DNA from 2 places in the Streptomyces sp. NBC_01410 genome. Region 2 is predicted to be linked to the other one. Evidence: riboswitches for the same ligand, from Rfam matches in the RefSeq annotation. Region 2 holds a riboswitch; the other holds the start of a gene.

The links. A riboswitch is a leader RNA that binds a small molecule or an ion and turns the genes downstream of it on or off. The one in region 2 is predicted to bind cyclic di-AMP.
Region 1: linked by a shared signal. The riboswitch ahead of OG741_RS24415 (NlpC/P60 family protein) and the one ahead of OG741_RS29515 (M23 family metallopeptidase) in region 2 are both predicted to bind cyclic di-AMP.

What each region holds. Positions count from the first base shown of each region.
Region 1 is NZ_CP109530.1:5,275,511-5,279,130, forward strand. Features, by position in the region: gene OG741_RS24410 (hypothetical protein) at 267-620, shown strand; gene OG741_RS24415 (NlpC/P60 family protein) at 720-1,919, opposite strand; cyclic di-AMP (ydaO/yuaA leader) riboswitch at 1,922-2,084, opposite strand; gene pcrA (DNA helicase PcrA) at 2,335-3,620, shown strand, end outside.
Region 2 is NZ_CP109530.1:6,414,761-6,418,380, reverse strand. Features, by position in the region: gene OG741_RS29525 (HPr family phosphocarrier protein) at 1-266, shown strand, start outside; gene OG741_RS29520 (GntR family transcriptional regulator) at 438-1,115, opposite strand; gene OG741_RS29515 (M23 family metallopeptidase) at 1,313-2,083, opposite strand; cyclic di-AMP (ydaO/yuaA leader) riboswitch at 2,096-2,260, opposite strand; gene OG741_RS29510 (M16 family metallopeptidase) at 2,491-3,620, opposite strand, start outside.

The DNA of each region.
Region 1 (3,620 bases), 1.1 Mb from region 2:
CGCCGGATCTCTCGGCGGTGGTGGCCGACGGCCGCCCGGGAGCTCGGCGGCGGTGGGGAGTCGGTCACCTGCGGAAGGACGCTAGACCTGGCGGTCACGGGGGAGGGGCGCAAGGACCGGTTTTGCCCGAAGGTGGACACCCTGGGCCGGTTTCTGGGAGCGGACCTGATGGCACCGGCCCGACCCCGCTACCGCTGTGACCGATGCGGCGAATGAGGCACACCTGCCCAAAGGGCGGTGGTATGGGGATCGTTAGGCTCCGCCTCATGGACGTACTCATCAATGTCTTCGTCGCCCTGCACATCATCGGTATCGCGTCGCTGCTCGGCGGTTTCCTCACCCAGATGAAGGCCATGGGGGCGGGCACGGCCCGCTTCAGCCCTGCGATGCTTCACGGCGCGCTGACGATGCTGGTCACCGGCGTGGTGCTGGTGGGCCTGAACCAGGCGGACGACCAGCCGGTGAACAGCCTGAAGATCGGGATCAAGCTGGCCGTGCTGGTGGTCATCCTGGGCCTCGTCTACGTCAAGCGGGACGAGGAGAAGGTCGACAAGGCGCTGTTCGGCGCGGTGGGCGGGCTGACGATCGCGAACATCTTCATCGCGACGCTCTGGACCTGATGCCCGGATGTCCGCGGTGCGCCACGGTGCGTCGGGGTGCGCCGGGCATGAGAACGCCCGGGCGCGCTTCGGAAGCCCGGGCGTTCGGCTGCTGCGGTGCTACGCGGGGCGCACGCTGCCGTAGATCGGCATGTAGTAGATCGACTCCTCGCGGACGTTCGTACCGGGCTTCGGCGCGTGGATCATCATGCCGTCGCCGATGTAGATGCCGACGTGGCTGACGTCGTCGTAGAAGAAGACCAGGTCGCCCGGGAGCAGATCCTTCGTCGCGACCCGCGTGCCCACGTTCACCTGGTCCCAGGTGGTGCGCGGCAGGTCCACGCCGGCCGCCTTCCAGGCGGCCTGGGTCAGCCCCGAGCAGTCGTACGAACTCGGGCCGGACGCTCCCCAGACGTACGGCTTGCCGATCTGGGCGCGGGCGAAGGCGAGGACCTTGTCGGCCTTGGCCGCGTAGGTGCTGTCGGCGGTTCCGGTGCTTGTACCGGTGCCAGTGCTGGTGCCGGTGTCCGTGCCCGTCCCGGTGCTGGTGTCCTGGCTCTGCGCCGCCTCCTGCTGCTGCCGCGCCGCCTCTGCCGCCGCCTCCTTGGCGCGGGCCTCCGCCTCCGCCTTGGCCTGTGCCTCGGCCTTGAGGCGGGCCTCCTCCTGCTTCTGGCGCTCGAGCGCGGCGAGCCGTTCCTTCTCCTCGGCGGTCAGCTTCGACAGCAGCGCCCGTGCCTCGGCGAGCTTCGCCTGGACTTCTTGCTTGCTGCTGCGCAGGGCCTTCTGCGAGAGCGTGAGCGACTCGAGCTTCTCGGTCGCCGCAGCGCGCTGCTTGGCGTCCGCGGCCCGCTGGGTCTCGTAGTCGTCGATCACCGTGCGCTGACGGTCGGTCATCCGGTCCATCAGCTGCGTCTGGTCGAAGTACGCCTGCGGGCTGTCCGCGAAGAGCAGCGCGGCGGTCGGCGTGACGGCTCCCGTGCGGTACTGCGTGGCCGCGTAGTTGCCCAGCACTCTGCGCGACTCGTTCAGCTTCTCGGTACGCGTGGCGGCATCGTCGAGCAGCTCGTCGACCTCGGCCCGCTTCGCGTCGGTGGATTCCTTGGCCTTGTTGTACTTCTCGGTCGCGGTGCCGGCCTGCCGGTACAGGTCGTCGACCTTCTTCTGCACCTCCTCGATGGAGGGCTTCGGCTCGGTCGGCGCGGCATTGGCGCTCTGCGTCGACAGCAGCGTGACGCCGGCGATGGCTGCCGTCGTGAGCCCGACGGCGGGTGAGGTCGTGGTACGGCTGCGTTCCTTGCGATGCGACGCCAAGGCCGGCATCTCCTTCTTCCGTGGACCGCCTACCGGGTTAGCTGTCGGGTTCGGGCGGAACGGAAGATCGCCCTACGGACCGGATGGGTGCGGTCCGATTCACCCCGGTTGTGCATGGTGGGTCCCCGGTTCCGAACTTCCTTGCGGAAAGCCCGAATTCGGCGCAGGCTGCCCGATGTGGCGCGGATCGCCAGGGGGATACGGGCCGCCTGGTCGAGCACCGTAGCCAACTCGTGTGGTCGCTGTGAAGGTTGATGTTCGATATGCCCGATACATTTTCGTGACCTTGCCGATCGGCGGACCCGTACGTTCCGGAAGGTGACCCGGCGACATGGCCGGATCACGCAGGGTTGCGAAGGTCACGCAGGGTGGTGGCCGGATGCGGCGGCAAGCTGTCAGTGCGGCGGCCTAGACTCGTAGAGCGATGAGCAGCCTCTTTGACGACAGCTTCCTGGCGGACCTCCAGCCCAGCTCGGAGCACCCTCCGCCGCCGCCCGAGGACCCGGCCCCGGAGGAGATGCCCGACGATCTCTTCCAGGGTGCCTTCGACGTGCCCCCGGCCCGGGATCCGTACCACCGCGACGGCGCCCCGCGCACCGTCGTGGACCCCGCCGCCCTCCTCGAAGGGCTGAACGAACAGCAGCGCGCCGCCGTCGTGCACACCGGCTCGCCGCTGCTCATCGTCGCCGGGGCCGGATCCGGCAAGACCCGGGTGCTGACCCACCGGATCGCGTATCTGCTGGGGACGCGCAGCGTTCACCCCGGCCAGATACTGGCGATCACCTTCACCAACAAGGCCGCCGGCGAGATGAAGGAGCGCGTCGAGCAACTCGTCGGGCCGCGCGCCAACGCCATGTGGGTGTCCACCTTCCACAGCGCGTGCGTCCGCATCCTGCGCCGGGAGTCCAAGAGGCTCGGCTTCACCTCGTCGTTCTCGATCTACGACGCGGCGGACTCGAAGCGGCTGATGGCGCTGGTCTGCCGGGACCTCGATCTCGACCCCAAGAAGTTCCCGCCGAAGGCCTTCAGCGCCAAGATCTCGAACCTGAAGAACGAGCTGATCGACGAGGAGACCTTCGCCGACCAGGCTGCCGACGGTTTCGAGAAGACGCTCGCCGAGGCGTACCGCATGTACCAGGGCAGGCTGCGCGAGGCCAACGCCCTGGACTTCGACGACATCATCATGACGACGGTGCATCTGCTCCAGGCGTTCCCGGACGTCGCCGAGCACTACCGGCGACGTTTCCGCCATGTCCTGGTGGACGAGTACCAGGACACCAACCACGCTCAGTACACGCTCGTACGCGAGCTGGTGGGGACGGGGTACGAGGACCTGCCGCCTGCCGAGCTCTGTGTCGTCGGCGACGCCGACCAGTCGATCTACGCCTTCCGCGGCGCGACCATCCGCAACATCCTCCAGTTCGAGGAGGACTACCCGGACGCGACGACGATCCTGCTGGAGCAGAACTACCGCTCGACGCAGACGATCCTCTCCGCCGCCAACGCGGTCATCGAGCGGAACGAAAGCCGCCGCCCCAAGAACCTGTGGACGAACGCGGGCGCGGGCGCGCAGATCACCGGCTATGTCGCCGACACCGAGCACGACGAGGCGCAGTTCGTCGCCGACGAGATCGACCGGCTGACGGACGCGGGCGACGCGAAGGCGGGCGACGTCGCCGTCTTCTACCGTACGAACGCTCAGTCCCGTGT
Region 2 (3,620 bases):
TCAATGTCGGCTGGGCCGAGGGCCTTCACGCCCGCCCCGCTTCCATCTTCGTCCGTGCCGCCACGGCTGCCGGCGTCCCCGTGACGATCGCCAAGGCCGACGGCAACCCGGTCAACGCCGGCTCCATGCTCGCCGTGCTCGGCCTGGGCGCGCAGGGCGGCGAGGAGATCGTGCTCGCTTCCGAGGCGGACGGCGCCGAGGCGGCCCTGGACCGGCTGGCCAAGCTGGTCGCCGAGGGGCTCGAGGAGCTTCCCGAAACGGTCTGAGCGGCTGAGCAGAATGCGCCCGGCGGCACGCAGCCGCGGTCTCCCGAATTGGGGCGACCGCGGCTGTGCACATTTTCCGGTCCGACGTTCATTTCCGCGCCCGGCTCCATGAATTCGGGCAGCAGAAAAGAAGCCCCGCGAATATCCTTCCCTTTGTATACGGCGCGCCTGTTAATGGCGGACGCTCGTGGTGTTTACGGCATGTTGCGAAGTCCTCACCCGCTCGGGACGGCGCAGCCGGTGCGCCGACGCGGCCCGCTCCGCGTGCACAGCCGTCAGCGCGCGGGCCCGCTCCACGTCGCCGCGCGCCACCGCGTCCACGATCGCGCCGTGCTCCGCCCAGGAGTCCACGGGCGTGGCGGGCTGTTCGACGGCGTACATCCAGGCGATCTTGTGCCGCAGCTGGGTGAGCAGGGCGATCAGCCCCGGGCTGCCGGAGGCCTGGGCGAGGGTCTCGTGGAACCAGCCGCCCAGTGAGCGCAGGTCCTCGCCCTGGCCGCGGCGTGCGCGCTCCTGGCCCAGCCTGACCAGGCCGCGCAGGACCTTCAGGTGCGCTTCCGTACGCCGCTGTGCCGCGCGGGCCGCGCCGAGGGGCTCCAGCAGCATCCGGACCTCCAGCAGGTCGGCCGCCTCCTGCTCGGTGGGCTCGGCGACACAGGCACCCGCGTGCCGGCGGGTGGTGACGAAGCCCTCGGACTCCAGGGTGCGCAGGGCCTCGCGCACCGGGACCCGGGAGACGCCGTAGCGGCGCGCCAGCTGCTCCTCGGTGAGCCGGCTGCCGCGCTCGAATACACCGGAGACGATGTCGTCGCGGATCGCCGTGCATACCGAGTGCGCGGGAATGCGCATGACCGAACCTCCGCTTTAATCCGCGCGAAACGCAGCCGATTGGCGTCTGTTCGGTGACTCTATTGCAGTGGGCCGGATTTTCCGATGGCACCCGGGAATCCATGGATATCTTTTGGCCAGGGCTCCGAACGCCGAAGGCCCCGGCAGGAAGCCGGGGCCTTCTCGCGCGCCCGCGCTCGGGCGCTGTTCTGCTGTTCTCAGACGCTGACGCCGTGGGCGCGCAGGTACGCGAGGGGGTCGATGTCGGAGCCGTAGTCGGGGCCGGTGCGTGCCTCGAAGTGGAGGTGCGGCCCGGTGGTGTTGCCGGTCGCGCCGGAGAGGCCTATCTGCCGGCCCGGGGTGACGCTCTCGCCCACCGAGACCGAGATCGAGGAGAGGTGGCCGTACTGCGTGTACGAGCCGTCCTTCATCTTGATCACGACGTTGTTGCCGTAAGCGCCGCCCCAGCCGGCCTCGACGACGGTGCCGGAGCCGACCGCGTGCACGGTGGTGCCGGAGGCGGCGTGGAAGTCGATGCCGGTGTGGCTGCCGGAGGACCAGACGGCGCCGCCGGTCTTGTAGCCCGTGGAGACGTACGAGCCGCTGATCGGCGCGACGAAGGAGTTGAGGCGCTTGCGCTCGGCCTCGCGGGCGGCGCGCTCCTTGGCCTCGCGGGCGGCCTTGACGCGGGCCTCGGCCTTGCGCTTGGCCTCCTCGGCCGCCTTCGCCTTGGCGATGGCCTCGGCGGCCTCCTGCTTCTGGGCGGCGGCCTGGTCGGCGATCTGGTCCGCGAGGGTGTCGGCGGTGACGACCTGGGTCAGGCCGGTGTCCTCGACGGGGGCCATGCCCGGGGTGGCGGCGAGCGCCGGGGAAGCGAGGGTTCCGATGACGCCGGTGGTGGCAAGGGCCGCTGCGCCCGCCATGTTCGCGCTCCTGCGCGACAGGCGGCTCGGGGCACGGTGCTTCCCGGTGGCACGGGTGAACGCCATGAAGTGGCTGGTCCTTTCCTTCCTTCTCGCCTACCGGGTTAGCTGACGGGTTCGGAGCAGGAAGGTCTCCTACGGGCCCCTCCGTACGGATACGAAGGCGTCCGATTCACCCCAGGGACTGAGTGGGTCCCCGGCTCCCCAGGCTCGCGCCAGACGGGGACTCGGCGATGGCTGTCCGATGCCGCGGATGCGACGGGCTACTGGCGAACAGCCGGACCGACGCTAGGCGGGCCGACTTTCAATCACCAAACAGACAGGCCCTTTTGTCGTGCATCCCACAGGGCAGACAGGCAGCCTCCGCAATAAACCGGACATAGCACGGAACCCCGGCACCGCTTGGATGCCGGGGTTCCGCTTGTCTGTTGCGCCGGGTTCAGCCGGAGTTGTCCGGATCGCGCGAGGGGCAATCAGCCGGTGACAACGGTCACTTCGCCGATACCCAGCGCCCTGACAGGCTCCTCGATCTGCGAGGCGTCTCCGACGAGCACCGTGACCAGACGGTCCACCGGGAAGGCGCTGACGGCCGCCGCCGTCGCCTCCACGGTGCCGGTCTCGGCCAGCCGCACGTACAACTGCGCCTGGTAGTCGTCCGGGAGGAACTGCTCGACCTGGTCGGCGAGCGTGCCCGCGACGGACGCGGCCGTCTCGAACTTCAGCGGCGCGACACCCACCAGGTTCTGCACCGCGACGTCACGCTCGGCGTCGGTCAACCCCTCGGCGGCGAGCGTCCGCAGCACCTTCCACAGGTCGTCCAGCGCCGGTCCGGTGTTGGGCGTGTCCACCGAGCCGCTGATCGCCAGCATCGAGGCGCCCGAGCCGTCCGGGGCGGACCGCAGCACCTGGCCGAAGGCCCGTACGCCGTAGGTGTAGCCCTTCTCCTCGCGCAGCACGCGGTCCAGGCGCGAGGTGAGGGTGCCGCCGAGGCAGTACGTGCCGAGCACCTGCGCGGGCCATACGCGGTCGTGCCGGTCCGCGCCGATCCGGCCGATCAACAGCTGGGTCTGCACGGCGCCCGGGCGGTCCACGATGACCACGCGGCCGGTGTCTTCCGCCGTGATCGGAGGTACGGGGCGGGGCTTGGCGCTGTCGCCCGTCCAAGTGCCGAAGGTCTCGGCGAGAACGGCGTCCAGGTCGACCCCGGTGAGGTCTCCGACGATCACCGCGGTGGCTGTGGCGGGCCGGACGTGCGCCTCGAAGAAGGCACGCACGGCCGCGGAGTCGATCCGGGCCACCGTCTCCTCGGTGCCCTGGCGGGGGCGCGACATACGGGCGGCGGCCGGGAAGAGCTCCTTGGAGAGCTCCTTGGCCGCGCGGCGGGCCGGGTTGGCCGTCTCGTGCGGGATCTCGTCGAGGCGGTTGCGTACGAGCCGCTCCACCTCGCTGTCGGCGAAGGCGGGCGCGCGCAGGGCCTCGGCGAGCAGGCCGAGCGCCTTGGGCAGCCGGGAGACCGGGACCTCCAGGGAGACCCGGACGCCGGGGTGGTCGGCATGCGCGTCAAGGGTGGCGCCGCAGCGCTCCAGCTCGGCGGCGAACTCCT